2 linked regions of the Minwuia thermotolerans genome follow. The protein of the gene in region 2 interacts with the protein of the main gene of each other region in a pairwise test. Links are inferred from orthologs where the notes say so. Each region holds a gene or a part of one and is shown on either strand. Other genes may lie near its edges.

The links.
Region 1: the proteins of ftsA (region 2) and CWC60_RS11030 interact in binary tests that used the Escherichia coli proteins (3 or more experiments, as listed by UniProt). The link is inferred for Minwuia thermotolerans from one-to-one orthologs.

The regions. Positions count from the first base shown.
Region 1 is NZ_PIGG01000034.1:58,129-67,096, forward strand. Bases 4,080-7,045 are described here. They hold CWC60_RS11030 (rod shape-determining protein), read right to left. Parts: upstream 6,100-7,045; coding sequence 5,059-6,099; downstream 4,080-5,058. Other genes in these bases: CWC60_RS11020 (PilZ domain-containing protein), read right to left, coding at 4,080-4,291; CWC60_RS11025 (glutathione S-transferase family protein), read right to left, coding at 4,383-4,991; CWC60_RS11035 (hypothetical protein), read right to left, coding at 6,262-6,888; folE (GTP cyclohydrolase I FolE), read right to left, coding at 6,951-7,045. Also shown: sdhA (succinate dehydrogenase flavoprotein subunit), read left to right, coding at 1-1,486; CWC60_RS11005 (succinate dehydrogenase iron-sulfur subunit), read left to right, coding at 1,514-2,302; CWC60_RS11010 (NAD(P)H-dependent flavin oxidoreductase), read left to right, coding at 2,380-3,456; CWC60_RS11015 (PilZ domain-containing protein), read right to left, coding at 3,449-3,808; more of CWC60_RS11020, read right to left, coding at 3,926-4,079; more of folE, read right to left, coding at 7,046-7,589; cysS (cysteine--tRNA ligase), read left to right, coding at 7,784-8,968. UniProt on the Escherichia coli protein: Forms membrane-associated dynamic filaments that are essential for cell shape determination. Acts by regulating cell wall synthesis and cell elongation, and thus cell shape.
Region 2 is NZ_PIGG01000026.1:18,046-30,115, reverse strand. Bases 7,617-10,477 are described here. They hold ftsA (cell division protein FtsA), read right to left. Parts: upstream 9,741-10,477; coding sequence 8,493-9,740; downstream 7,617-8,492. Other genes in these bases: CWC60_RS05800 (cell division protein FtsQ/DivIB), read right to left, coding at 9,745-10,477; ftsZ (cell division protein FtsZ), read right to left, coding at 7,617-8,348. In the rest of the region: CWC60_RS05840 (SMP-30/gluconolactonase/LRE family protein), read left to right, coding at 1-160; NAD-dependent DNA ligase LigA, read right to left, coding at 346-2,421; DNA repair protein RecN, read right to left, coding at 2,418-4,085; CWC60_RS05825 (outer membrane protein assembly factor BamD), read right to left, coding at 4,098-4,949; CWC60_RS05820 (helix-turn-helix domain-containing protein), read left to right, coding at 5,124-5,531; lpxC (UDP-3-O-acyl-N-acetylglucosamine deacetylase), read right to left, coding at 5,571-6,473; more of ftsZ, read right to left, coding at 6,684-7,616; more of CWC60_RS05800, read right to left, coding at 10,478-10,632; CWC60_RS05795 (D-alanine--D-alanine ligase), read right to left, coding at 10,620-11,525; murB (UDP-N-acetylmuramate dehydrogenase), read right to left, coding at 11,522-12,070. UniProt on the Escherichia coli protein: Essential cell division protein that assists in the assembly of the Z ring. May serve as the principal membrane anchor for the Z ring.

The sequences.
Region 1 (8,968 bases), on a different replicon or contig from region 2:
GGAGCATTTCGGCGTGCCCTTCAGCCGCACCGACGAGGGCAAGATCTACCAGCGCGCCTTCGGCGGCATGACGACCAATTTCGGCGAGGGCCCGGCGGCGCAGCGCACCTGCGCGGCGGCCGACCGCACCGGCCACGCCATGCTGCACACCCTCTATGGCCAGTCGCTGAAGAACGACACGCATTTCTTCATCGAGTACTTCGCCATCGACCTGATCATGGACGAGGATGGCGCCTGTCAGGGCGTGCTCGCCTGGAACCTGCAGGAGGGGACGCTGCACGTCTTCCGCGCGCAGATGACCATCCTGGCGACCGGCGGCTATGGCCGCGCCTATTTCTCGGCGACCTCGGCCCATACCTGCACCGGCGACGGCGGCGGCATGGTGCTGCGCGCGGGCCTGCCCTTGCAGGATCTCGAGTTCGTGCAGTTCCATCCCACCGGCATCTACGGGGCAGGCTGCCTGATCACCGAGGGCGTGCGCGGCGAGGGCGGCTACCTGGTGAACTCCGAGGGCGAGCGCTTCATGGAGCGCTATGCGCCGTCGGCCAAGGATCTGGCCAGCCGCGACGTGGTCAGCCGCTCCATGACCATGGAGATCCGCGAGGGCCGCGGCGTGGGCAAGGACAAGGATCACATCTACCTGCACCTGGACCACCTGGACCCCGACATCATCGCCGAGCGCCTGCCGGGCATCTCCGAATCGGCCCGCATCTTCGCCGGCGTGGACGTCAACAAGGAGCCGATCCCGGTGCTGCCGACCGTGCACTACAACATGGGCGGCATCCAGACGAACTACCGCGGCGAGGTGCTGACGCTGCGCGACGGCGATCCCGACGCGGTGGTGCCCGGCCTGATGGCTGCAGGCGAAGCCGCCTGCGTTTCCGTCCATGGCGCCAACCGTCTGGGCTCCAATTCACTGATCGACCTGGTGGTGTTCGGGCGCGCCTGTTCGAATCGCTGCGCCGAGATCCTGGAGGCGGGCCGCTCCCTGCCGGAGACAAACAAGGCCTCCGTCGACAAGGCGCTGGCGCGGCTCGACAAGGTCCGCAACGCCAGTGGCGGCACGCCGACGGCGGCGATCCGGGACCGGATGCAGCGCGTCATGCAGGACAATTGCGCGGTGTTCCGCACCTCCGAGGTGCTCTCCGAGGGCAAGCAGAAGATCGACGAGGTCTACCGCGAAATGCCCGACCTGAAGGTCACGGACCGTTCGATGGTCTGGAACTCGGACCTGGTCGAGAGCCTGGAGCTCGACAACCTGATCCGCCAGGCGGTGGTCACCATGCATTCGGCGGAGAACCGCAAGGAAAGCCGCGGCGCCCACGCCCACGAGGACTTCCCGGACCGCGACGACGCCAACTGGATGAAGCACACGCTGGCCTGGATCAACGAATCCGGCGAAGTGACCATCGACTACCGGCCGGTGCATACCTACACGCTGTCCAACGAGATCGAGTACATCGAGCCGAAAGCGCGCGTCTACTGACGCCGCGCAGCCCAAGAGGACGAAGCAATGGTTGAATTCAATCTGCCGGCGAACTCCCGCATCAAGTCCGGTAGTGGCAAGAGCTGGCCCAAGGCCGGCGACGGCGCCAATACCCGGACCTTCAAGATCTACCGCTACGATCCGGACTCGGGCGAGAATCCGCGCGTGGACACCTATGAGGTGGACATGGACGACTGCGGGCCGATGGTTCTCGATGCGCTGATCAAGATCAAGAACGAGGTCGATCCGACGCTGACCTTCCGCCGCTCCTGCCGCGAGGGCATCTGCGGCTCCTGCTCGATGAACATCGACGGCACCAACACGCTGGCCTGCACCAAGGGCGTCGACGAGGTGAAGGGCGACGTCAAGATCTATCCGCTGCCTCATCTGGAAGTGGTCAAGGATCTGGTCGGCGACCTGACCCATATCTACGCCCAGTACGCCTCGATCGAGCCCTGGATGCAGACCAAGTCGCCGGCCCCGCCGGACCGGGAGCGCCTGCAGGCGCGCGAGGACCGTTCCAAGATCGACGGCCTATATGAGTGCATCCTGTGCTTCTGCTGTCAGACCTCCTGCCCCAGCTACTGGTGGAACGGCGAGCGCTACATGGGTCCGGCGGTCCTGCTGCAGGCCTATCGCTGGGTCATCGACAGCCGTGACGAGGCGACGGGCGACCGGCTCGACAAGCTGGAGGATCCCTTCAAGCTCTATCGCTGCCACACCATCATGAACTGCGCGAAGACCTGCCCGAAGGGCCTGAACCCGGGCAAGGCGATCGCCGAGCTGAAGAAGATGATGGTCGAGCGCAAGCTCTGATTCATCGCGCCGCTTGAGCTTATCGAGGGCCGCGCCCGATCCGGGGCAGCGGCCCTCTTTGCTTTCCGGAGGACGTCATGACACGGTTTGACACCCGACTGACCGACCTGCTGGGGATCGAACTGCCGCTGATCCAGGCGCCGATGGCGGGCGCCAACGGCGCCGAGATGGCCGCTGCGGTCTCCGCCGCCGGGGGGCTGGGTTCGCTGCCCTGCGCCATGCTGGACGGCGACAGGATGCGCGCGGAAGCGGGTGTGATCCGGCAGCGTACCGACCGGCCGTTCAACATGAATTTCTTCTGCCATGCGCCCCGCCCGCCGGACCCGGCGGCGCAGGACCGCTGGCGCCGGCGGCTTGCCGCCTATTACGAGGAGCATGGGCTGGATCCGGGCCGGGCGGCCGCCGCGCCGCTGCGCGAGCCCTTCGACGACCGGGCCTGCGAGGTCGTCGAGGAGGTCCGGCCCGGCGTGGTCAGCTTCCATTTCGGCCTGCCCTCGGGGGACCTGCTGGAGCGGGTCCGGGCCGCCGGCGCGAAGATCATCGCCTCCGCGACCTCCGTGGCGGAGGCGCGCTGGCTCGAGGCGCGGGGCTGCGACGCCATCATCGCCCAGGGCTATGAGGCCGGCGGCCATCGCGGGATATTTCTGGGCGACGACATAGCCAGCCAGGCCGGCACGATGGCCCTGGTGCCCCAGATTGCGGACGCGGTCGCGGCGCCGGTGATCGCCGCCGGCGGCATTGCCGACGGCCGCGGCGTGGCGGCGGCGCTGGTGCTCGGCGCCGCCGGGGTTCAGGTGGGCACGGCCTTCCTGTTCACGCCCGAGGCGACGATCTCCGATCTGCACCGTCAGGCGCTCGCGGAGGCCGTCGACGATTCGACGGCGCTGACCAATGTCTTCTCGGGGCGGCCGGCGCGCGGCATCGTCAACCGGGTGATGCGGGAGGTCGGCCCGATGGCCGCCGAGGCGCCGCCGTTTCCCACGGCGGGCGAGGCGCTGGCGCCGCTCAAGCAGGCGGCCGAGGCCCAGGGACGGGCCGACTTCTCTTCGCTCTGGTCGGGGCAGGCGGCCGGACTGGCGCGGCCGACCGGCGCGGGAGAACTGACGCGCCGGCTGATCGCGGATGCTCTGGCGCGTCTCTCGGCGGTCAGTTGACCTTCCGGCGGCTCTGGTCGAGCAGCCAGGCCGTCAGCGCCGCGCCATGGGCCGCAGATGCGAAGCGGATCGCGGAGCCCCCGCCACGGTGGGCCAGGACCTCGCCCTCGACGCGGCGCAGCAGCATGCCGACGCTGATGTAGATGCGGTCGCCGACTTCGGCGGGCAGGGGCGGCTCCACGAACACGCCGCCATTCGAGATGTCGATGGTGCGGCAGCGGCTGATCGTGCCGTCCGCCGTCTCGATCTCGATCTCGACGGAAACCTCGAAGCGCTCATGCTGCCGGCGAAGCTGCGGCGGCGGCGCAAACAGCATGTTGAACTGACGTACGCGGCGCGCGAGATCGGACATCATGCCCATCGGGGGAACACCCTTGTTACTCTGACCGGCGCAGGATGGATCGGCGGGGCTTAAGGCCCGGTTAAGGCGGAGTGGTGTCAGGTGATTACACTGTCGACGGCAGTCGCCTCAGGCGCCGCCGCCATGGGCGCGCTCGACCATCCAGTGGGCCAGCGCCCGGCCTTCTTCCCCGGCCAGGAAGGCGAGGCCCGTGCCCTCCGGACGCTGACCGACAATCCGCGCCGTCACGGCTTCCGCGCCCTGGCCCGGGTCGACCCTGACTCGCCGACCGCGGTCACCGGTCAGGTTCGGCGTGACCAGCATGCCGCCCTCTGAGACATTGCGGGCAATGCAGGCGCCATTGGCGCAGTCATTCTCGCCGGTCACGCGCACGGGCAGGTTGATTGTCACTCTTTGCGACGCTCGCCGGTCCTGTGACGCAATTTGTTTGCGTCCCAGGCCCAGAAGTCTTGCGATGTGTTCGATTCCCCTCATGGCCAACGGCAGTCGCAAGCGCGATGCCACTCACACGGGTGCCCGTCCGCGGGCGGTCAGTCCTGTGGCGGGCGCCGTGGCGCCGTGAGATTCAGGCCCGCGCTGTCGGGCGGGAGGTGACGCGCCGCCACCAGGCGGAGAGGTTCTCCAGTTCGTCGGGCACGCGGATGCCGACGGCCTTGCCCAGCAGGATGCCGCACTGGAGCGAGATATCGGCGACCGTGTAGTCGCCGGTAGCCAGGAATTCGCGGCCTTCCATGTGAGCGTCGAACATCCGCAGACGGTCGAAGACCTTCGCCTTGCAGGCCTCGCCCCAGGCGGGCACCTGCTCGAGGCGGTCCTTCCAGAACTCGTGGGTGTTCTGGAAGCACTGGGCGGTCGGGATTGCGACCTCCAGCTCGGCGCGGCGGTTCCACATCTCGACCTGCGCCTTTTCCAGCGCGTCGCGGCCGAACATCGGCGGATCCGGGTTCAGTTCCTCGAAATAGCGGCAGATGGCCATGGATTCGGTCAGGATCGTGCCGTCGTCGAGCACCAGCGCCGGCATCTTTCCCAGCGGGTTGATCTTCAGGTAGTCGGGCGCCTCGTTCTCGTGGCTCATCATGTCGACCGCCTGCATCGGCACCTCCAGGCCCTTCTCGGCCAGATAGATGCGCACCCGCCGCGGATTGGAGCCGGCGTTCAGATCGTAGAGTTTCATGGAAATCCCCCCTCGCTGTCCCGTCTCCGGACCAGATAGCGCGGGCGACGGTCCTGTCGAATCCCGCTCAGTCGGTATTGAGCAGCACGCGCTTGAGCGTCTTGATCTCCTCGAGCGCGCGGCCGGTGCCCATGGCGACGCAGCTCAGCGGCTCGTCGGCGATGGAGACGGGCAGGCCGGTGGCGTGACGCAGGACATAGTCCAGATTGCCCAGCAGCGCGCCGCCGCCGGTCAGCACGATGCCCTTGTCGACGATATCGGCGGCGAGTTCCGGCGCGGTATGCTCCAGCGCGACCTTGCAGGCTTCGATGATGGCGCCGACCGGCTCGGCCAGGCTTTCGGCGATCTGGCGCTGGCTGATCACCAGTTCCTTCGGCACGCCGTTCATCAGGTCGCGGCCCTTGATCTCCAGCGTCATGCCGTCGCCCTCGTCGGGCGGGCAGGCGGAGCCGATCTCCTTCTTCACCTGTTCGGCGGAGCTTTCGCCCACCAGCAGGTTATGGTTGCGGCGGATATAGGCGATGATCGCCTCGTCCATCTTGTCGCCGCCGACGCGGACGGAGCGGGAATAGACGATGCCGCCCAGCGAGAGCACGGCGACCTCGGTGGTGCCGCCGCCGATGTCGACGACCATGGAGCCCGTGGGTTCCGTGACCGGCAGGTTGGCGCCGATCGCGGCGGCCATCGGTTCCTCGATCAGGAAGACCTGGCGCGCACCGGCGCTTTCGGCCGATTCCATGATCGCGCGGCGCTCGACCTCCGTGGAGCCGGAGGGCACGCAGATGATGACCCGGGGGCTGGCGAAGCTGCGCCGGTTGTGCACCTTGCGGATGAAGTGCTTGATCATGTCTTCGGCGACGTCGAAGTCCGCGATGACGCCGTCACGCAGCGGGCGGATCGCCTCGATGTTGCCGGGCGTGCGCCCGAGCATCAGCTTGGCCTCGTCGCCGACCGCCAGAACGTGTTTCTTGCCCCGGTGATTGGTAATCGCCACCACCGACGGCTCGTTGAGGACGATGCCGCGGCCCTTGACGTAGACCAGCGTATTGGCCGTCCCGAGATCGATTGCCATGTCGGCGGACAGCCAGCCTAGAAGCCTGGAAAACATTGAACGTGAACGGACCCCTGATTTCAAACGCCCGGACGGAAATAACGCGGTTGTCGATGTCCGGAGGTGCGCCGTTGGTTGTGGCGCAAGAATCGCCATGGCGCAACAGCTTCGTTGGCGGGAAGCGCCGCTGCATCCGCCATCGCGGCGCAGCGGAAGGGCTCAGCAGTCCTCCACCTTGACGCGGTGTTCGTGCACGGTATCGCCGCTGCGCGACAGATCCAGATCCTCGAACAATGCGCCCAGCAGCGGTCCGATCAGATGGTCCATGTCGCCGCAGCGCCCCTCTGTCCGGGCGCGGCCCCGGTAGACGATCTCGGGCGGTGCGGCCCCCGAACCGGCGCGGTAGATGCTCACCTCGACATGGGCCGGATAGGCGGTCTCCTCGTAGGTCTCGATGCGGTAGCCGTACAGGACGTCTTCGTAGAAGGTCACGAACTGGCCGTTGACTCGCTCGATCCGCTCTTCCGTACGGTATTCGGGAACCTCGAATTCGACGATCTCCGTGCGGGGCTCGCCGACATCATGGTCCAGCGTCGCGAACAGCGTCGCCTCGGTGCGCGGCGCCAGGCGGTAGCCCGCGGCGCGGAGCCTGCTTTCCAGTTGGGCACTGTAGTCCTTCGACGCCCCGTCAGCGTTCTCCGACGGGACGACCGCCACGCTTTCCACAGCCGACGGCGTCAGCGCTGCGGCGTTCGAGCCGGTCACCGTGACCTGCTGAGAAGGCGTGCACGCCGCCGCCAGGGCCACAAGGCCGGCGGCGGCCAGATGTTGCGCGAAGAGTCCCATAAAACATATATGGTAACGCTCCTGCGCCACGTCACCTGTTTTCGCGATCACGATTACGGGGCTCAGACGCCGCGGCAGAGGTCCAGGAAACGCCGCTCCATGTCCCGGTCTTCCCGGAAGATGCCGGTGAAGCGGGTGGTGATGCAGGAAACGCCAGGCTTCTTGACGCCGCGCGTGGTCATGCACTGATGGGCGGCGTCGATCAGGATGGCGACGCCCCTGGGCTGCAGCACCTTTTCCAGCGTGGCGGCGATCTGCGCGGTCATGGTCTCCTGCGTCTGCAGCCGCTTGGCGTAGATGTCGATCACGCGGGCCAGCTTGGAGATGCCGACGACGCGGCCTGCCGGGAAATAGGCGACATGCGCCTTGCCGATGATCGGCACCATGTGGTGCTCGCAATGGGTCTCCAGGCGGACGTCGCGCAGCATGACGATGTCGTCATAGCCCTCGACCTCCTCGAAGGTGCGGCCCAGCACCTCTTCCGGATCCTCGTCATAGCCGGCGAAGAATTCCTCATAGGCGCGCACGACGCGTCCGGGCGTGTCGCGCAGACCCTCGCGGTCCGGCGTGTCTCCGGCCCATTCTATCAGGGTCCGCACTGCGGCCTCGGCCTCCTCCCGGCTCGGGCGGCTCTTGCCAGTGGCCGGGTCGTACTCGCGGCCCCGGGTATCTTCTCGGGGTCCGTTCACCAAAACGTCCATCGCGTCGCGGCTCCTTGTCTCAACTCGCGCGCAGCGTTCTACGCAACCTGCCATCGGCCGGTTCATTTGACCTTATGCGCCTGGATTAATCAAATGGCGCACCCGCGCCGGCGTGACAACCACGGGCCTCCCCGCCCTTGAATGCGCCGTCATTCCAACTACAACGGCCCTTCACCTGACGGAGGACGCTGTACATGACGCTGCAGATATACAACACGCTGACCCGAAGGAAAGAGGCCTTCCGGCCCGCTGATCCGGAACGGGTAACGGTGTATGTCTGCGGACCCACCGTCTACAACCATCCGCATATCGGCAATGCGCGGCCTGCAGTGGTCTTCGACGTGCTGCACCGCCTGCTGAAACGGCTCTATCCGGGCGTTGTCTTCGCCAGTAATATCACCGACGTCGAGGACAAGATCATCGACGCCGCACGCCGCGAAGGCGTTCCGATCGAGACCATCACGCGGCGCTATGCCGAAGCCTATCGCGACGACGTCCGGGCGCTGGGGGTTCTGGATCCCGATGTCGTGCCGCGTGTGACCGAGACGATCCCGGAGATCGTCGACATGATCGCCCGTCTGGTCGAAAGCGGCCACGCCTATGAGGCCGAGGGCCACGTGCTGTTCAACGTCACATCCTTCGACCAGTACGGCGCGTTGTCCAATCGGAGCCGCGACGAAATGGTCGCGGGCGCCCGCGTGGAGGTGGCGCCCTACAAGAAGGATCCGGCGGATTTCGTGTTGTGGAAGCCCTCCGACGATACACAGCCGGGCTGGGACAGTCCCTGGGGCCGGGGCCGGCCGGGCTGGCACATCGAATGCTCGGCGATGATCGAGAAGCATCTGGGCCGCACCATCGACATTCACGCCGGCGGACAGGATCTGATCTTCCCCCACCACGAGAACGAAATGGCGCAGTCGACCTGCGCCCACGGCGGAGAGGTCTTCGCGCGCTACTGGATGCACAACGGCATGCTGCGCATCGAGGGCCAGAAGATGTCGAAGTCGGTGGGCAACGTGCTGCTGATCCACGACCTTCTGTCCCGGGAGCCGGCGGAGGCGGTGCGTCTGCTGCTGCTGTCCGGCCACTACCGCCATCCGCTGGACTTCTCGCAGGCCGGGCTGGACCAGGCGCGAAAGAATCTGGACCGGATCTACGGCCTGCTGCGCGGCGTGCGCGCGGCCGATCCCGACAGCGGCCACCCGGACGTCGCCGCGGTGCTCGCGGCGCTGATGGACGACCTCAACACGCCCAAGGCGCTGGCCGAGATCTTCCGCATCGCGCGCGCCGTCGAACAGGGCGAAACGGGGGCGGAAGTCCTGCGCGACGCCTGCTGGCTGCTCGGCATCGGCCAGCAATCGGCGGAGGCCTGGCGTCAG
Region 2 (12,070 bases):
CAGCGTGGCCTTCGGCGGTAACGATCTCCGCGATCTTTATGTGGTGACCGGCTCACGCGAGGGCCCGCACGAGAACTGCGGCAGCATCTATGTCACCGGCATCGGCGTCGCCGGCCTCGCGGTTCCGCCATGCCGGGTGCGGCTGCGCCGGAGCGACTAAACGGTCAACGGGACAGATCGATTCACCAAATTGCGGAACCGCCACTCACTCGGCGAGTCACCCCCGCCTCTGTGCGGGGGTTCGGAGCGGCTGCGCCGCAAGTCGATGATCCTGGCCGGATGCCCGCACGGGGGCGGGCATGACACCCAAGCGGCGGCGGCGATTCAATCAAACACCGGAACGCTTTAGCCTATAAGTTCCAGCCATTCCTGCTCGGTCAGGGTCGTGATGCCCAGTTCGGCGGCCTTCTTCGCCTTGGAGCCGGCCCCGGGGCCGGCGACGACGTAGTCGGTCTTCTTCGAGACCGAGCCGGAAACCTTTGCCCCCAACGATTCCGCACGGGCCTTGGCCTCGTCCCGGGTCATGGTTTCCAGCGTACCGGTGAACACCACGGTCTTGCCGGCGACCGCCGTGTCGCGCTTCGGCGCTTCGAAATCCGTGACCCGCACTTCCGCCAGCAGCGCGTCGAGAACCTCGCGGTTGTGCGGTTCGGCGGCGAACTCGGCCAGCGCGTCGGCGACAGTCGCGCCGATGCCGTCGATGGCGACCAGTTCCTGATAGGCCTCCGACTCCGGTCCTTCCGCCGCCGCCCTTGCAGCCGCCAGAAGGTCGTCGAGCCTGAGATAGTTGGTCGCCAGCACGCGCGCGGTCTGCTGGCCCACATGGCGGATGCCGAGGGCGAACAGGAAACGGTCCAGGCCGATCTCGCGGCGTTCCTCGATGGCGGCGAACAGGTTCCGCACCGATGTCGCGCCGAAGCCCTCGCGTTCCTCCAGCTTCAATTCCCCGTTGCGCCCGGGCAAGGTGAAGATGTCCGCAGGGGCTCGGATCACGCCTTCCTGAAAGAACATCTCGATCTGCCGCGTGCCCAGACCTTCGATGTCGAAGGCGTTGCGGGAGACGAAGTGCTTGAGCCGCTCCACCGCCTGGGCGGGGCAGATCAGTCCGCCGGTGCAGCGGCGCACCACGTCGAGCTGGCCGTCGGCGCGCACGTCGCGGGCGGCGTGGCTGCCGCAGGCCGGGCAGGTCTCGGGAAACTCGTAGGGCTTCGCGTCCCCGGGCCGCTTGTCCTCGACCACGCCCAGGATCTGCGGGATCACGTCCCCGGCGCGCTGCAGGATCACCGTGTCGCCGATACGGACGTCCTTGCGGGCGATCTCGTCCTCGTTGTGGAGCGTCGCGTTGGAGACCACGACACCGCCGACGGTCACCGGCTCCAGCCGCGCCACCGGCGTCAGCGCGCCCGTTCGGCCAACCTGGATGTCGATGCCCTTCAGCACCGTCATGGCCTTTTCGGCCGGAAACTTGTGGGCGATGGCGAATCGCGGGCTGCGGCTGACATAGCCGAGCCGGTCCTGCCAGTCGAGGCGGTCGACCTTGTAGACGACGCCGTCGATGTCGTAGTCGAGTTCCCCGCGCCCGGCCTCGATCTCCCGGTAGAGCGCCATGATCTCGTCGATGCCGTGGCAGATGCGCGTCAGCGGATTGATGGTGAAGCCCCAGCCTTCGAGCGCCGCCAGCACGCCGGACTGGGTGTCGGCGGGCAGGGCCGAGACCTCCCCCCAGGAATAGGCGAAGAAGGCGAGTTTCCGGTTCGCCGTGACCGAAGCGTCGATCTGGCGGAGCGAGCCGGCCGCCGCATTGCGCGGATTGGCGTAGATCTGCCGCCCCGCCTCAGCCTGGGCGCGGTTCAGCTCGGCGAAGGCCGTCTTCGACATGTAGACCTCGCCGCGCACCTCGAAGACATCCGGCGCGCCGTTCGGCAACTCGTTCGGAATGTCGCCCACGGTGCGGATATTGGCGGTGACGTCCTCGCCCTCATAGCCGTCGCCGCGCGTTGCGCCGGTGACCAGCCGCCTCTTCTCGTAGCGGAGCGAGGCCGACAGCCCGTCGATCTTGGGCTCGGCGTTGAGCGCGATTTCCGTTTCGGCGTCGAGGTTGAGAAACCGGCGCACGCGCTGGATGAAGTCGGCGACGTCCTCTTCGGAAAAGGCGTTGCCCAGCGAGAGCATGGGCCGGGCGTGCGTCACCTTGCCGAAGCCGGAGGCCGGCGCCGCGCCCACGCTCTGCGTCGGGCTGTCCGGGGTCACGAGGTCCGGATGCTCCGCCTCCAGTTCCTCCAGACGCGCGCGCAGCCGGTCGTATTCGGCGTCCGTGACCGTCGGCGCATCCTCCTGGTAATAGCGGCGGTCGTGTTCGCGGATCTGCTTCACCAGCCCGGCGTGCTCCTCGCGCGCTTCGATCGGCGCCTTGTCGCTCATGGCTGCCTCCCGCTCAGCAGCTTGTCGGCGGCGGCGCGCGCTTCCGCGGTGATCTCAGCGCCGGAAAGCATCCGCGCGATCTCCTCGCGCCGTTCGCCGCTTTCCAGCCGGACAACGCGCGTCGTGGCGCGGTCGGAGACGTCCTTGGCGATCAGCCACTGCCGCCCCGCGCGCGCGGCGACCTGCGGACTGTGGGTGACGACCAGAACCTGGAAGCGCCCGGCGAGACGTTGCAGCCGCTCGCCCACGGCGTCGGCCGTCGCGCCGCCGACGCCTCGGTCGACCTCGTCGAAGATCAGCACCGGCGCATCGCCCGAACCGGCCAGCACCACCTTCAGCGCCAGCATGAAACGCGAGAGTTCGCCCCCCGAAGCGATCTTCGCGATCGGGCCGGGCTCCGCGCCCGGATTGGTGGCGACCTCGAAGCGCACCTGATCGGCGCCCTGCGCGCCCCAGTCCTGCTCCCCCAGCGGCGCGACGCCGGTCAGGAACCGCGCCCCGCCCATTCGAAGGGGCTCGAGTTCGCCGCGAACCGCCTCATCCAGCCGGCCGGCCGCTTCGCGGCGCGCGGCCGACAGCGTCTCCGCCGCCGCAAGATAGGTCTCCCGCGCTGCCTGTGCTTCGCTGGCCAGCCGCTCGATGTCCCGGCCGCCGCCTTCGATCGCGGCGAGCTGGCTGCGGTAGCGTTCCAGCAGTTCCGGGAGACCGGCCGCTTCGACCCGGTGCTTGCGCGCCGCGCCGCGCAGCGCGAACAACCGCTCATCGACGCGCTCCAGTTCGCCCGGTTCCGCGTCCAGATCGGCCGCCACGGCGGAAATCGCGTTCACCGCCTCATCGGCCTCCACCGCCGCCCGCGCCAGTGCGTCGAGCGCCGCCTCCAGCCGTCCCGCGGCCCGGTCCCGCACCCGGTCCAGGGCGCGTTCGGCGGCGCGCAGGCGGGAGGCCACACCGCCTTCGTCCTCCAATGCGCCGACCGCGTCGGAGACCGCCTCGGCGATCTTCTCCACCTGCATCAGGAAACCGCGGCGCTCGGCCAGCCGCTCCTCCTCACCGGGCTCCGGCGCCAGCTCCTCCAGCTCGGCCAGGGCGTGTTCAAGGAAGTCCTGCTCCGCCCGCGCCTTCTCGACTTCCGCGACGCGCGCGGCGTGTGCCTTCTCCAGCCGCCGCCACTCGGCGTGCGTCCGCGCGACGGCCGCCAGGCGGGCGTCGTTGCCCGCAAAGCGGTCCAGAATGCCACGATGGTTGGCCGTCTTCATCAGCCCGACCTCCGCCGCCTGCCCATGTACCTCGACAATGGTTTCGCCCAGCCGCGCGAGGAAGCCCACGCTGACCGGCTGGTCGTTGACGAAGGCCCGGCTGCGGCCGTCCGCCGACAGGGTGCGGCGGACGATGAGTTGGTCCTCGGGCTCGATTTCCTGTTCGCGCAACAGTTCCTGCGCGGGATGATCGCCGGGAAGCTCGAAGACGGCGATCACTGCGCCGCGGTCGGCGCCGGAGCGGACCAGCCGGCCTTCGGCGCGCTGGCCGATGGCGAGGCCCAGGGAATCGAGCAGGATGGACTTGCCAGCGCCGGTCTCACCGGTCAGCGCGCAAAGGCCGCCGGCCAGATCGATATCCAGCCGGTCGAAGACGACGATGTCACGAATCGAGAGCGACCGGAGCATCGCCCATATACATCAGAAAATGCTGTTCCAGACCTGCGAAATCCAGGAGCCCTCGCTGGGCTCCGGCTCCAGGTCCTCGCCCTGGAGCATGGCATAGGAGTCCCGATACCACTGACTCTGCGGGTAATTGTGGCCCAGCACGGCCGCGGTCGCCTGCGCCTCGTCGGTCACGCCGAGGGACAGATAGGATTCGACCAGCCGATGCAGCGCCTCGGGCGTGTGGCTGGTGGTCTGGAACTGCTCCACGACATTGCGGAACCGGTTGATGGCCGCGACGTAGTGACCGCGCTGCAGGTAATAGCGGCCGACCGTCATCTCCTTGCCCGCCAGATGATCGCGGGTCAGCGCCAGCTTGGCCTGGGCATCCTGAGCGTAGGCCGAGCGCGGATAACGCTGGAGAACCTCCTGCAACTTGTTCAGCGCCTCGCGCGTGCGGCCCTGGTCGCGCTCCACATCGGCGATCTGCTCGTAGTTGGAGACCGCGATCATGTAGTGGGCATAGGGCGTGTCCTTGCTGCCCGGATGCAGGCGAATGAAGCGTTCGGCCGCGCCGATGGCGAGGTCGTAATCGTTGGTCATGTAATAGGAAAAGATCGCCATGATCTGCGCCTTGGTGGCCCAGACCGAATAGGGATACTGCCGCTCGACCAGATCGAAGCCGGCCGCCGCCTGTTCGTACTCCTCCGCCACGAGCGCATCGAGCGCGCTGTTGTAGAGCACTTCGACCGGGGGTTCCGGGGCCGGCTGCGCGCTGGCGACCGGAGTCTCGTCCTCGCCGCCCGAGCAGCCGGCGAGAAACGCGGCAAGCAGGGTCAGCAGCGTCAGCGCGCCCAGTGAGCGCACGATCGGAAATCTGGAGTCCATGAGGGCTTATTCTCACGACGGATGAGCGAAATCAAGCGGCCCCGAGCCCGTCCGCGCGCCGTAGCGGAAGACGGCACGGGACTTGAAGCTTGAGGCTGCGGACCAGACGCCGACCGAGCCCGGCCGGAGCCGAAGTCCCCAACTGGATCACAATTGGTGACAGGGAGAGACCAAATGCAACACGACCGAAGCGTCGACCGGCATGTCGGGGAGCGGATCCGCAGCCGCAGGGCCGAACTGGGCCTGACGCAGCACGATCTGGCGTCGACCCTGGGCATCTCCTACCAGCAGGTTCAGAAATACGAGACCGGGTCCAATCGCGTCAGTGCGGGACGGCTCTATGATCTCTCCCGGCGGCTCGGCTGCCATGTCGGATATTTCTTCGACGGGCTGGAACCCTCCACCGTGATGCCGGAACTCGGTCATGGCGGTCAGAACCGGACCACGATCGAACTGGCGCGCAATTTCAATCGCCTGCCGACCGGCACCGTGAAGGGCGCGATCAGCAGCCTGGTGCGCGCGCTGGCCGATGGCGAGGAAACCAGCATCCAGGCGGCGGCCCACCGGATCGCGGCGGAATAGCCGCACCGCAGCAATGCCAGTCTGAAGGGATGCCGACGGTCAGTCGGCGGCGTCGACCAGCCTGAGTTCTTCCCAGTCAGCCGTTTCCTGTTCGATGGCGTAGTTGGCCCGGTCCGCGAACAGGGCCTTCAGCAACCGGTTGTTGAGCCCGTGACCAGCGCGTTCGCCGTGATAGGCGCCGACGATGCGATGGCCCGCGGTATAGAGATCGCCAATCGCGTCGAGCGCCTTGTGGCGCACGCTCTCGTCCTCGTAGCGCAGCCCCTCGGGATTCAGCACCTTGTCGCCCTGCACCACGACAGCGTTGTCCAGCGAACCGCCCTTGGCGAGTCCGGCCGCCCACATCCCCTCGATCTCCTCGTAGAGACAGAAGGTCCTCGCCCGCGCGACGTCCTGCTCGAAGCTGTGGAAGCCGGGATGGAACTGCGTCGACTGCGCCGCGAGCAGCGCATTGTCGAAGGCGATGTTGAAGCTCAGCCGGAACTCGTCCGCCGGCGACAGCCGCGCCCAGCTCCGGTCGTCGCCGACGCGCACCTCGCGAAGGATGCGGATGACCCGGCGCGGCATATCCTGCTGCTTGATGCCAGCCTCGCGGATCATCTCCACGAAGGGCGCGGCGCTGCCGTCCATCACCGGGGTTTCCGGGCCGGAGACGTCCACGAAGCAGTTGTCGACCTCCATCCCGGACAGCGCCGACATGACGTGCTCGATGGTGGCGACCGACGCGCCGTGCGCGTTGGCGATCGCCGTGCAGAGCCGCGTGTCGGCGACATGATCGAAGCGCGCCGGAATCGCGGCGGCATCGCCTTCCAGGTCGGTACGGCGGAAGACGACGCCTGTATTCGCCGGGGCGGGCCTGAGGGCAAGGCGCACATCCACGCCGGAGTGGAGACCCACGCCGTTGCGCTCGACGCCCTTCGCGATGGTTTTCTGAAAGCTCACGCGTAATGCCCCTATCGTGACCCGATCCGGTACTCATCCAATCTGTCGGCCGGGTAAAAAAAGCCCCTCGCCGGCCTTGCTGTCGCCTCGATTAAGCGACTGAATCACTTAAAGAAAGGCGCTGTCAGGGTTATATGAACGGCCCTGACAGCGCTCAAGTCACTCTTTGTTACCCTCTGTTACCCTGCCAAGCCTCTGGCGGGGCGGTCTTCAATTCGCCTGACGCCGCAGGAAAGCGGGAATGTCGAGGTCGTCTTCGACGGCCTGGCTGCGCTTCTGTTCCGGTTCGCCCAGATCCAGACGCGGCGCGCCCATCTGGGGCTCGCTGCGGGCCTCGTCTTCCGCGGAAACCCCGGTCCTGGCGCCGAACAGACCGCGGCGCGGTTCCGGTTTCGAAGCCTCCTCCTGCTTCGGCGCGCGGCCGGTCAGCCGGTCGAACAGCGACCGCGCCTTCGGGGCGTCGTCCCTTTCCGCTCCCGCAGCATGACGCGGCGCGGCGCCGGCGTGCTTCGGCTCGGGCTCGGCCGGCGCCTTGCTGCCGATCACCGGACGGGCCGGCGGCGGACCGTTGCGGTTGGTCGGGAAGGTCGGAAACTCGTAGTTCTGCTTGTCCGCATGCTGTTCGGCGGCTTCGGCCCGGGTTTCGGGACGCGCCGCCGCTTCGGCGACGTCATCGATCACCGGAGGCTGAACGCGGGCTTCCTCATCGGGCGCGGCATGATCCTCCGGCTCCATCTTCAGCGCTGTCGCACCGGCGCCGAAGGACGGCATGCGGGGCATGGAAGGCTGCGGCTGCGGCGGATTGGCGGCGGCCTGCTGCGCCGTCGTGGCAGCCGGGCGGCCCGTTTGACCCGTCGATGCGACCACGCGCGGGGTGAAGCCGGCCATGGGCTCGGCGGCCTCTTCCTCGATCGCGTCGATGCCGGTGGCGACCACGGACACGCGCATCTGGCCGTCCAGTTCCGGGTCCAGGATGGAGCCGATGATGATGTGGGCGTCCTCGTCCACCTCCTCGCGGATCAGGCTGGCGGCCTCGTCGACCTCGTGCAATGTCAGGTCCATGCCGCCGGTGACATTGATCAGCACGCCGCGTGCGGATTTCAGGCTGAGATCTTCGAGCAGCGGGTTGGCGATGGCGTCGCCGGCCGCGCGCCGCGCCCGCTCCTCGCCCTCGGCCTGGCCGGTGCCCATCATCGCCTTGCCCATCTCGTTCATCACGGTGCGGACGTCGGCGAAGTCCAGGTTGATCAGGCCGGGCTGCACCATCAGGTCGGTGATGGAGCGCACGCCCGAGTGCAGCACCTCGTCGGCGATCTTGAAGGCGTCGGCGAAAGTGGTCTTCTCGTTGGCCACGCGGAACAGGTTCTGGTTCGGAATGACGATCAGCGTGTCGACATTGCGCTGCAGTTCCTTGACGCCCTCTTCGGCGATCGCCAGGCGGCGCTTGCCTTCGAACTGGAAGGGCTTGGTGACGACGCCGACGGTCAGCACGCCGGCCTCGCGGGCCGCGCGGGCGATCACGGGTGCGGCGCCGGTGCCGGTGCCGCCGCCCATGCCGGCGGTGATGAAGCACATGTGTGCGCCTTCGAGATGCTCCATGAGCTGGGGCATGGCCTCCTCGGCGGCCTGGCGGCCGACATCGGGCTGGGCGCCGGCGCCGAGCCCCTGGGTCAGACCTGCGCCAAGCTGGATCTGCTTGGAGGCGCGGGACTTGTTCAGCGCCTGCGCGTCGGTGTTCGCGGCCACGAACTCCACGCCCTGCAGTTCGGATTCGATCATATTGTTGACTGCGTTGCCGCCGGCGCCACCCACGCCGAAGACGACGATCCGGGGCAGCGTTTCCGTCAGTTCCGGATAAGTCAGATTGATGGGCATGTTGATGCCTCCTTGCTCAATGCTCGACAGAGGGGTTCAGGGTTGCGGGGCCGGTTTGCCGGTCCCGTGGCGCTGTTCGCGGGCGCGCCTTCCCGTCGGTTCCCCGACCGGGGAATTGCGTGTGGATTCGATCGGCCCGGGCCATCAGAAGTTCTCCCTGAGCCAGCGGCCGATGCGGATCAGCCCGCCGCTGCGACGCTGCGCCGTGGGGCCGCCGGCGAGCTGCGCCCGGGCCTCCAGCCTGCGGTCGGCGAAGGCCAGGCTGCCGGCCAGCGCACAGTAGGCGGGGCTCAGCATGGCCTCGGGCAGACCCGTGACGTTCTGGGGGCGGCCGATGCGAACCGGCTTGTCCAGGATGTCGTGGGCGAGGCGGTCGATTCCCGACAGCAGGCTGCCGCCGCCGGTGAGCACGATCTTGCGCCCGGCCATGGCGGCATGACCGCTCGATTCGATGCGTTCGCGCACGGTCTCCAGGATTTCCTCGACGCGCGGGCGGATGACGCCGATCAGCAGCGACAGCGGCATGCGGCTGGATGCGCTCTCGGTCCAGCCGTCGCCGATCGCGGGCACGGGGATCGTCTCGTCGTCGTCATGCGGGCCGACGAAGACGCCGCCGCGTGTGGTCTTCAGCCGCTCGGCGGCATCGATCGAGGTGGCGAGAATGCGGGCGATGTCGTTGGTGACGTGCGCGCCGCCGATCGGCACCGAATCGACGTGGATCAGGTGTCCGTCGCGGAAGATGCCGATCTTGGTGACGCCGGCGCCGATGTCGACGGCCACCGCGCCGAGATCCCGCTCGTCCCAGGTCAGCGCGCCGAGTCCGGCCGCGTAGGCGCCGGCCACCAGGTCGACCGGCGTCAGGTGCGCACGGCCGATGCAGATGTCCAGATTGCGCTGGGCCGAGGTGGCGGCGGTGACGATGTGGACGTCGACGCCCAGCCGCCGGCCTTCCATGCCGCGCGGATCATGGATGCCGCCCGCGCCGTCCAGGGAAAAGCCCACGGGAATGGCGTGCAGCACGGAGCGTTCGCCCGGCTCCGAGCGCGCACCGGCCTGCTTCAGCAGGCGCTGCACGTCATGGTCGCCGATCGGACGGTCCGGGGCAGCCACCTCGACACCCACCATGTGGGAGGCGGGATGGCCGCCCGAGAGCACCACGAAGACCTCGTCGATGGCGATACCCGCCATCTTCTCGGCGGTATCCACGGCGGCGCGGATCGCGGCTTCCGCCGCGTCCATGTCGGTCACCACGCCCTTGCGCAGCCCGTGCGCGCGCCGCGTGCCGGCGCCGAGGACGCGGTAGCCATCCTCGCCGGGCCGGGCGACGACGCAGGCCACCTTGGCGGAACCGACGTCGAGTGCGGCGATGATGTGGGAACGCGAACTGGCCATGCTTTCAGGTCTCCCGCTCGACCGCGCCGGGTTCGGCGGCCGGCGGCTCCAGCCGCACGATCACCCGTCCGGGCACGCGAAGATCGATTAGATTCAGACGCTTCTCCAACAGCCCGTCCCGGCGGTTGACCTCGCTGAAGCGGGCCCAGGCCTCGCCGGGATCGGTCTCCGGCAGGCGAACGGTGACGCCGCTTTCCATGCCGATGTCCCAGCGGCGTTCCCGGATCAGGCTGGCGGTGCTCACCTGGCGCTTCAGCGCCGGCGCGCTGTCCAGCAGGGCGAACAGTTCGGCCGCACGGAGGTTCGCGCCCGGCCCCACCAGACGCGGCAGAGTGAGGTAGCGCGCGCCCACATCGGCCAGAATCACCTGGCCCGTACGGTCGATCAGCGCGGTGCGGCCATCGAGTTGCCAGCGCGCGAAGGGCTCGCGTTCGATGATGGCGATGTGCAGCCGGTCCGGCAGACGGCGGGTGACCGTCGCGGTCTCGACCCAGCCGACGCCCTCCACGCGATGCTGCAGGTCCTCCAGGTCGAGGCGCAGGATCGGGTCGCCGACTGCGACGCCCAGCGCGCGGCGAAGTGCCTCGGGGCCGGCGCGGCGACGGCCTTCCAGCGTCACTTCGGCGACACCCAGCCCTGCGGCGCGGAACGCCGTGTCGAGGCCCCGGTCCATCGCCGCCAGCGCCGCGCCGTGCCAGTCCCGCTGCAGGCCGACATAGCCACCGGCCAGGGCGACCGCGAAGGCTCCGGCTATGACGAAGCGGCCGAGCTTGCGGTGGCGCTGGCGCCGCAACAGTTCCCGCTCCACCGGCGCCTTGCGGCCCGCCGCGCCCTTGCCCTTCTCGCCGCCGCCCAGCACGCGGTCGGCGCTGTCCGCCATCAACGGTCGCATGATGCGTCCTCCACCAGTTCCCTGCAGAGGTCCTCGAAGCTGAGTCCCTGGTGCGCGGCGATTTCCGGCGCCAGGGACGTGGGCGTCATGCCCGGCTGGGTATTGACCTCCAGCAGGTAGAGTTCCGCGCCGCCCTCACCGGTGTCGTCGTAGCGAAGATCGCTCCGGGTCAGACCGCGACAGCCGAGCGCCTTGTGGGCGCGCAGCGCATAGTCGAGGGCCAGCTCGTAGTCGGCTTTCGGCATGGGCGCCGGCATCAGGTGCCTGGACCCGCCTGGCGCATACTTCGCCTCGTAGTCGTAGAAACGGCCCGGCGAGACGATCTCGATGGCGCCCAGCGCCCGGTCGCCCATGACGGCGACCTGGATTTCCCGGCCGGGGATGTATTTTTCGACCAGCAGGCGCTCATCCGGATCTCCCTGATCGAGCGGGCGGAAATTGTCGCCTTCCAGGATGATCTCGACGCCCACCGAAGAGCCCTCGTTGAGCGGCTTCAGCACCAGCGGCGGCGCGTATTTCCGGCTCGCGGCCAGCGCCTTGCGGGTCATGACCTCGCCGTCGGGCACGGCGATACCGGCGTCGCGGAACAGAATCTTCGCTTCGGGCTTGTTCATCGCCAGGGCTGAGGCCAGAACGCCGGAATGGGTATAGGGAATGCCCATGATCTCCAGCATCCCCTGCACCGTGCCGTCCTCGCCGTAGCGGCCGTGCAGGGCGTTGAAGACCAGATCCACCTTCGCGGCGTTCAGGGTCTCGGCAATACGCCGGTCGACGTCGATGCGGACCACATCGTGGCCCAGCGATTCCAGGGCCTTCGCACAGGCCCCGCCGGTGACCAGCGAAACCTCGCGCTCGGCGGACCAGCCGCCCATGATGACCGCGATCCGGCTCATGACCGCGCCCCCCCGGCAACGCCGATGCGCCGGATTTCCCAGCGGAGTTCGATGCCGGTGGCGGCCTTCACGCGTTCGCGCACCGTCTCGCCCAGGGTCTCGAGGTCGGCGGCCGTGGCCGCGCCGCGGTTGATCAGGAAATTGCAGTGCTGCTCCGAGACCTGGGCGTCGCCGATCACCAGGCCGCGGCAGCCGGCGCGGTCGATCAGTTCCCAGGCCTTGTGTGCGGGCGGGTTGGCGAAAGTGCTGCCGCCGGTGCTGGTCTTCACCGGTTGCGTGGTAGTGCGTTCGGCGCTGATCTCGTCCATCCGGCGGCGGATGGCCTCCCGGTCGCCCGGCTCGGCGCGCAGCATCGCCTCCACGAAGATCCGGTCCTCGGGCAGCGAACAGTGCCGGTAGCCATAGCCGAGTTCTTCGACCGAAGACCATTGCAGCAGGCCGTCCCCCCTCACCCAGCGCGCGGCGAGCACAATGTCCTTCATCTCCTGACCATAGGCGCCGGCGTTCATGCGCAGCGCGCCGCCGATGGTGCCCGGTACGCCGCG